DNA from 2 places in the Bacillus sp. AFS053548 genome. Region 2 is predicted to be linked to the other one. Evidence: a T-box and tRNA genes for the amino acid it is inferred to sense, from the RefSeq annotation. Region 2 holds a T-box; the other holds one or more tRNA genes.
The links. The T-box of region 2 lies ahead of CN946_RS08100 (glycine--tRNA ligase). A T-box ahead of a tRNA ligase gene usually reads a tRNA of that ligase, here a tRNA-Gly.
Positions count from the first base shown of each region.

Region 1: it encodes a tRNA-Gly, which carries the amino acid that the T-box ahead of CN946_RS08100 (glycine--tRNA ligase) is inferred to sense. The anticodon was not compared.

Region 1 is NZ_NUHI01000008.1:53,805-58,241, reverse strand. Features, by position in the region: gene CN946_RS05220 (hypothetical protein) at 68-1,051, opposite strand; gene CN946_RS05215 (DUF4240 domain-containing protein) at 1,169-1,726, opposite strand; tRNA gene CN946_RS05210 (tRNA-Arg) at 1,923-1,996, opposite strand; tRNA gene CN946_RS05205 (tRNA-Gly) at 2,000-2,073, opposite strand; gene CN946_RS05200 (metallophosphoesterase family protein) at 2,309-2,812, opposite strand; gene CN946_RS05195 (XTP/dITP diphosphatase) at 2,812-3,432, opposite strand; gene rph (ribonuclease PH) at 3,457-4,197, opposite strand; gene CN946_RS05185 (GerMN domain-containing protein) at 4,384-4,437, opposite strand, start outside.
Region 2 is NZ_NUHI01000014.1:158,120-162,556, reverse strand. Features, by position in the region: gene CN946_RS08105 (Bax inhibitor-1/YccA family protein) at 1-395, opposite strand, end outside; gene CN946_RS08100 (glycine--tRNA ligase) at 523-1,908, opposite strand; T-box leader at 1,989-2,168, opposite strand; gene CN946_RS08095 (hypothetical protein) at 2,380-2,808, shown strand; gene CN946_RS08090 (ABC transporter ATP-binding protein) at 3,387-4,094, opposite strand; gene CN946_RS08085 (ABC transporter ATP-binding protein) at 4,113-4,437, opposite strand, start outside.

The DNA.
Region 1 (4,437 bases), on a different contig from region 2:
ATACCTTTTTTTACATAAAAAAAAACATAGAAGCCCAAATGGAACATCTATGTTTTTTCCAACAATTTCATTTTATGGTAAAGTATCCTTCATCTTCAAAACGTTTTACTAAAGCAATGGCACTTTTCACAGGAAAATATTCTACATTAAATAAGTCTTTTAGTTCCTCTTCATCTACACTACGATCAAAAAATTGTTGGACGATACAATAAAAACAAGCAGCCCATGTATTTATATCCGCTGGTATTGGGATAAACGGGAAGTAAATTGTTATAAAGTGTTGGAAGTGTGTTTTTGCGATTTCAAAAGCAGAAGGGTCTTCACTTTCTAATACGTCACTTAATTTTTTTAATATAGCATCTACAAAGATTTTATGTTCATCGACTGAAACCGATGTATTCCAAATCATCCTTTGGTTTACTTTGTTAAGTTCAAAATCTTTATCGATTGATTGTTCTTGTAAAATAAACAAAATAAAACTTTGAATTAACGGATTTGTTTTGGTGCTTTTTAATATTTCGCTAATTTGATCGATAACAAGATTACAATCTAAACCTCTTAATTCATTAATTAATTCAAGTTGCTTATCAATCGGCTCAGAATTTTCAACGATCATATGTAAATTAAGAATTTCACCCTTGATGCCTTCACGATCTGAAATTACTTTCTTTGATAATGAGAGCATCGCCTGAAACTTATCCATCTGATTTTCATCAATCCGTTTTTGGGTGAGTAGTCTTTTTATATTTTTTTGTAATTCTTCATATTCTTTTAATTGAAATAAAATGCTTATGTATACTTCAATTGCTTCATCACTCTCAAATGGCCCGAAAACTAAATCCTCACATCTTTCCTTAGCTTCCCTGGCCCGATTCCCTTCTAAAAGACACGCGACTGCAGCAAGCTCTGTTTGAGAATTATGCTCATTCATTTCTTTTAATTGATCACATAACATTAAAGCTTTACTAAAATTTTTTTCTTCTAATGCTTTTTTACCTAAATTTATTATCCGATCCTTCAGTTTAGGAAAAAAGACAATATTGTCTTCCATGTTACTCTCCCCTAACATTTGTTATTTCCTGCACAAACTAGTTATGAAAAAGTGTATCATGAATTAAAATTAATTAAAATATTAAAGATACAAGTATGCATGAAACAGTTTTTAACTTTAGCACCCTAATGGTTTATTACCAAATCTTTTCCATAGCTTTGGAAACTTAGGTTTTAATTCGTCTTTTGACTTCCAATCGATCGTTAATTGTTGTTCAGGATAATCATAGCCTTTGCTTTCAATTAGTGAATTGAACTCATTCCACAACTGATCATCCCAATCATCATCGCCCTTACGCTTGATTGTATACGCTTGTAAAGCTAGATCTAACATATCTTCCAATTCTGGCGTAAGTCCTTCTTCTTCATAAATAGGAAAGATGTATTCAGCTAAATAATCTGGGTCATTTAACGTTTTCTTGTAAACTTGTTCTCCTTGACCGATTAACCAAGCTCTAAAATGTGCAAATGAATCCTCAGAACAGCCATCCATAATGATCCATGCAGCTCCTAAAAGATTTGCGGTATACGCTTTGGAAAAAAAAGTTTCAAAATGAATTTCAAAACTAGCTATCTCTTCCTCTGATTGTTTTGCTAAATGATTTATTACCCATTCATACGGTTCTTCAACAATATGCATTTTAGATATTAAGCTCCAAAATTCTTTTTCGTTCATTTATATCACTCCACTCTTTTATTTATATTAGAATAACATATCTAGTATAAATTTTATGATGATCTAAGATTTCTATTAAATGATAGGAATCCATCCTAATTTATATAGTAAACGTAATTCATCATTTTATTTCTAAGTAGTTAAAACACAAAAAAAGACACTTATTTTACATTTCGTAAAACAAGTGTCTTTTGGACGTCCTGAGAGGGATTCGAACCCCCGACCGACGGCTTAGAAGGCCGTTGCTCTATCCTGCTGAGCTACCAGGACATATGGAGCGGGTGATGGGAATCGAACCCACGACCGAAGCTTGGAAGGCTTCTATTTTACCATTAAACTACACCCGCATATTTGTTATTTTTTTATTTCTTTGCGACATCACCCTGTCGACATATTTTATTATAGTCACTATACAAATTAAAGTCAACACTATTTTAAAACTTTTTTTCCAAAATAAAGGAAAAAATTTAAAAGTTGTATAATTACCTTAGTTTATTAGGGTTTTCCGGCTTTTAGTACTCCAAATTTTTTTGTTTTTAGATAAGGTTAGTAGCATATAAGCTACTAACCTCCTGTTATTCATTATAATTCAAATGAAGTTGTTATAAGCTCCGTTCCATCTGTATTATAAAAAGTAACATTAGCTTTCTTACCAAATATTTCAAGAATAGCATAAGTCTTTTCTTTTCGCATTCTCGGTAATAAAATGCTGCCAGGGTTAATAAAAAGCACACCATCAATTACTTCGGCTCCTAATACATGTGAGTGACCGAAACAAGCAATTGTTGCTCCAACTTCTTTACAACGATAATACAGCTTTTGTAATGACTGTTTTATTCCATGTAAATGACCATGTGTTGCATAGATTGTATATTCATTCCCACGGTGAATAAATTCTTCAGGGAATTCTCCTCTGAAATCACAATTTCCTCTTACAACATTATAATCCTCTAGTTCCTTAGCATTCACTTCTAATTCTGAATCTCCACAGTGAATCATTAAATCTACACTGTCACGATATCGGTCGGCGATTTCTTGCAATGGTTTTGTCAATCCATGGCTATCACTTACAATTAGTACTTTCATTAATTTGATCCTCTTAGTAAAAAGTCTTTATCTTCTTTATTTATTACACTCATTAATGATTTAATTGCATTAGCGCGATGACTTAAGCCACCTTTTTCATCTGTTGTTAATTCAGCCATCGTTTTATCTAATTCTGGCAAAAAGAATATTGGATCGTAGCCAAAACCATTTGTTCCTCTTTTTTCATTGGCAATATACCCTTCAACTGTACCATAAACAGTGATTGTTTCTTTGCCTGGAACCGCTAAAGCTAAAGCACAATAAAATCGCGCAGTTCTTTTTCCAGGAAAAACTCCTACTAGTTCACTTAAAACTTTTTGTAAATTATCTTCATCACTTTTATGTAATCCGGCATATCGAGCAGAATAAACACCTGGTCTACCTTCAAGTGCATCCACTATTAAACCAGAGTCATCTGCAATGACTGGCGTATGTAACTCACTCGCTAAATACTCAGCTTTTAAAATCGCATTTTCTTCAAATGTAGTTCCTGTTTCTTCAACTTCTTGAATATCAGGAAAGTCTTTTAAAGACTTAATTTGAAATCCCATCGGGTTAAAAAGTGCTTCAAAATCCTTCACTTTACCTTGATTATTTGTCGCAATAATGATTGTTTCCATCCTTAAAGTCTCTCCTCGAAATGATTATTGAAATTTAATACCTTCTTGTAATAACACTTCTTTTTGTTTTTCAATTAGAGATTTAATTCCTAATTCACCTAAAGATAGTAACTCATTTAATTCTTCTCTTGAAAATGTTGCTTCTTCACCAGTTCCTTGAAGTTCAACAAACTGTCCTTTTCCAGTCATAATAATATTCATATCAACACTTGCAGCAGAATCTTCTACATAATATAAATCTAGTACTGGTCCAAGGTCATCTAAAATACCAACCGAAGTTGCTGCTAAATAATCTTTTACAGGATACGATTTCAATTTATCCATTTTAATTAATTTATCAAAAGCAAGCATCATCGCAACAAATGCACCAGTAATTGAAGTAGTTCTTGTTCCTCCATCTGCTTGAATTACATCACAATCGATCCAAATTGTCTTTTCACCAAGTGCTTCTAAATCAACTACTGCTCTTAACGCTCTTCCTATTAAACGTTGAATTTCCATTGTTCGACCAGTAACTTTACCTTTAGATGATTCACGTATTGTACGCTCTTGAGTAGCCCTAGGTAACATTGAATATTCAGCTGAAATCCAACCTTTTCCACTATTTCTCAAAAATGGCGGTACACGGTCCTCAACTGTTGCATTACAAATTACCTTCGTATCACCAATACTGATCAGCACAGAACCTTCTGCATGCTTTGTATAGTGAGTAATAATCTCTATGGGTCTAAGTTCATTATTTAATCTTCCATCTGTTCTTTTCATGATCGTTCCTCCTACAAAATCTTCCAAATACTAGTATAGACAAAAATGTGATTTCATTTCTACTTATTAAGTGTAATTTATAGATAAAATTAAAAACCTTGTACAAAAATCATCACAATTTTTGTACAAGGTTTAAATTTAAAACATTTTTTTAAAGTTAAATATTATCTTTCCCTAACCACTGGCTTACAATTTTTTTGTATTTACATCCTTAGGTCTAGAAACAGGTTGGCTTAAAGG
Region 2 (4,437 bases):
CCAGTAGCATAACAAATTAATGTCCCTGCAATAATTGCAATTGTTAATAGAACCGCTTGTAGGACAATCATTCCATATGTTGCTTCGTATACAGCTGAAATATTACCAATTAGAATCCCTTCAACTGCTGCATAAATAGGTGTAGTAATCGGTGCAATTCTAGGAGAAAAAGATGTTACTAACCCAATAATGAATGCAACGATTAAACATCCAATAAACACTTTAGAATTAAATGTTCCAGTAGCCGTTAGATAAAATGAGTATCCCGCTGTTGCGATAAGTAAGATTAATGCAATAATTGTTTTACCAATTGTCCCACCGATCGTCATAGCCTTAGCAGAATGCCTTGATTTCGTTAATCGTTCAGAATTTAAGATAGGATTTGAACTCCTCATTTAAACTCCTCCTTTATTTTATACCTTCATTTTACCATTTTTAGTAAATTTCTTAAACTTTAAACAAGCTTTAGTAAAATATATGAAAAAAGATGTCCAAAAGGACACCTTATTTCAAAAAACTAAATTAAAATTTAATTTTATTTGCTAAAAATGATTGTAATTCACTGATTGCAACACGAGTTTGCTCCATCGTGTCACGGTCACGAACTGTTACTTTTCCATCTTCAATTGATTCGAAGTCGTAAGTAATACAGAATGGAGTACCGATTTCATCTTGACGTCTATAACGTTTACCAATTGAACCAGTTTCATCGAAATCAACATTGAAATCTTCTGCTAAAGAAGCAAATACTTCTTGTGCATTTTCTGATAATTTTTTTGATAATGGTAAAATCGCTGCCTTATATGGTGCTAATGCAGGATGTAGACGCATTACTGTACGAGATGTACCATCTTCTAATGCTTCTTCTTCATAAGCATCAATTAAAAATGCTAATGTAACACGATCTGCACCTAATGATGGCTCGATACAATATGGAACGTATTTATCATTTGTAATTGGATCATGATATGTGAAATCTTCTGTTGAATATTCCATATGTTGTTTTAAATCATAATCTGTACGAGACGCAATGCCCCATAATTCGCCCCAACCAAATGGGAATTTATATTCAAAGTCAGTTGTCGCGTTACTGTAGTGTGATAATTCATCTGCACTATGTTCACGTAAACGAAGATTTTCTTCATTAATACCTAAAGCTAAAAGCCATTTATTAGCAGTATCTTTCCAATAAGAATACCACTCTAACTCTTCACCTGGTTTACAGAAGAATTCAAGCTCCATTTGTTCAAATTCACGAGTACGGAATGTGAAATTTCCCGGTGTAATTTCGTTACGGAAGCTTTTACCAATTTGAGCTATACCAAATGGTACTTTCTTTCTCATTGTACGTTGAACATTTTTAAAGTTTACGAATATACCTTGTGCTGTTTCTGGACGTAAGAAAATTTCATTCGTACTTGACTCAGTAACGCCTTGGAATGTTTTAAACATTAGGTTAAATTGACGAATATCTGTAAAATCATGGCTACCACAATCAGGACAAGCAATTTTATGTTCTTCAATTAGTTTAGCCATTTCTGAAAATGGAAGACCATCAACGATAATTTCCATTCCTTTTTCTTCAAGTGCATTTTCGATTAATTTATCTGCACGATGACGAGCTTTACAATTTTTGCAATCAATCATTGGATCATTAAAGTTACCAATATGACCTGAAGCTTCCCATGTACGTGGATTCATTAAGATTGCAGCATCTAATCCAACATTATATGGACTTTGTTGAACAAACTTTTTCCACCAAGCTTTTTTCACGTTATTTTTTAATTCAACACCAAGTGGACCATAATCCCACGTATTTGCTAAACCACCGTAAATTTCAGATCCTGGAAATACAAATCCTCTGTGTTTAGCATGACTTACTACGACATCCATTGATTTTTCTGACATTTCATCTGCCTCCAATTTTCAATTGTTTTTTGAAAATGCAAGAATGAAATAAAAAAGCTCTCATCCTTAGGCATTTTCTGCCTAGGGACGAGAGCTGTATATGCACCCGCGGTTCCACCCTAGTTGACAATTAAAAAAATTGTCCACTTTAAGAATTAACTCAGGAATGCCTTTCGCTAAAGGTTTTGATTGAGCTCACACTATCCTCAATTCGCTAGTCAAAATAATCTTTAGGTACTTCTTTCCGTCAACGTTATATGTAATAAATAATATGTTTTTATTTTAACAAAGTGACAATGATTAAGTCAAATATTATTATGAACAATTTTGCTAAAAAAAATACCGTGAATTTTTTGAATATTTTTCGGGAATTAACATGTAAAGATAAAACCTTTACAGTATGAGCATTACTTGGTATGATAGAAAAGTTGTTTTATTTATATACTATACTATCAGAAGGGAGTGCTAGTTTTGAGTAGCAGCATTTTTCTAAAGAAAAAGAAACGTTCAGCAGTATTGCTTGATAAACATCATTCCATTCGTTTATTAAAAACAAACAAAAAGCGAATCGTGAACAAAAGAAACAATAAAATAAAAGGGTTCGAACAATTACTTGTTAAAGAATTAAACGAGGAAATGATTTCAACTTCAAACAGTACGGTAAATGAAATTTCTGAAAATGTAAATACAGTAGTGATCGAAGGACTTCCAGTAACATTTCTTCTAAAGCTTGGAAAAGAGTTTTTCTCAGATTTAGAAGCAGTGAAGTACTATTATAATAGTAAACATGAAGATTTTTACAAGAATCGTAGTTTACTAGAGGAATCACTTCAATCTTCAATTAACAATGCGTCAAGTGAAGAACAATTAAAAGTTTCGGAATTTATTTCTAGTAAATAATAATTTCATATTAATGAGGGAATCCATATGGGTTCCCTCTTTTTATTAGTGTTGAGAAAATCGTAGTAATTTTCCGACCGACTGCACTGCAAATAAGCCTTTGATAGCAGCAAATAAGAGACCTATCAGTGCAAACAACGTTGAAAACTTGCAAATGAATGGCGAAGTGCAAATAAAATCAGTGAATCTGCAATTAAAATCAGCATATCTGCAATTAAATTCAGCATATCTGCAATTAAATTCAGCATATCTGCAATTAAATTCAGCGAATCTGCAATTAACGTAAAAAAGTACCTATACCAGTATAGGTATTCCACTGAAATATTAGATCATTTTAGATACGATTGAGTGTAAAAATAGCATATTTCTTCTTATATAATTAAATATTAATTCAAATCTGCTATTTTTCTTAAAAAAAAGACTGAAAAATAAACTTAAAATGATCAGTGCCTCCTAGATACCCGCTCTCTATAATTTTTACACTCATTTACATCAAAAAAGGGATGTTCACATGTCAGTTGACCTGACTTATGATACATCCCCTTTTTTCCTTTAGCTATTTTTGATTTGCAGAATCATTAAGCTAAATAGGCTTTTTTCACTTCTTCATTATTCATTAATGTCTTACCTTCACCAACCATTTGGATTTCTCCAGTTTGAATTACATAGCCACGGTGAGCAATTTGTAATGCTTGGTATGCGTTTTGTTCGACTAATAAGATTGTCATTCCTTGTTTGTTTAGTTGCTCAATGATTTCAAATATTTGTTCAACGATAATTGGGGCAAGACCCATTGATGGCTCATCTAGCATTAGTAATGATGGTCCCATCATCAGTCCTCTACCTATCGCTAGCATTTGTTGTTCTCCTCCACTCATCGTACCGCCTTTTTGGCTTAAACGCTCTTTCAGTCTTGGAAAATAATCAAATACCATTTCCATGCGTGCAGCGATTAGTTTTTTATCTTTAACTGAGAAAGCGCCCATCTCTAAATTTTCTTTTACACTTAATTTAGAAAAGATTCTTCTTCCTTCTGGTACATGGGCGATTCCTTTTAAGGCAATTTCATGAGATTGTAGCTTTATAATTTCTTCACCTTTATAAATCAGCGTTCCAGATTTTGGTTTAACTTGGCCACAAATCGTTTTTAGAGTAGTAGATTTTCCCGCACCGTTACTTCCAATTAATGTTACGATTTCACCTTCATTTACTTCAATGTTAATATTTTTCAGTGCTTGAATACCACCGTAAAAAGAGTTAATATCTTTTAATTGTAATAGCGTCATCTTTTCGTACTCCTTTCACTATGCAGTAGTCACTGCACTTTTTCCTAAATATGCTTCAATTACTTTTTGGTTATTTCGAATTTCGAGTGGTTTTCCTTCTGCAATTTTTTCGCCATGATCGAGTACAAATAGGTACTCAGATATTTCCATAACAAGCTTCATATCATGCTCGATTAAGACGATTGTTAAGTTAAGGTCATCTCTCATTTGAAAGATTAAATCAGTCAATTCTTTTGTTTCTTTCGGATTCATCCCTGCAGCTGGCTCATCTAAAAGTAAGATTCTTGGTTGAGATGCTAATGCACGAGCGATTTCAAGTCGTCTTTGTGCACCGTATGATAGA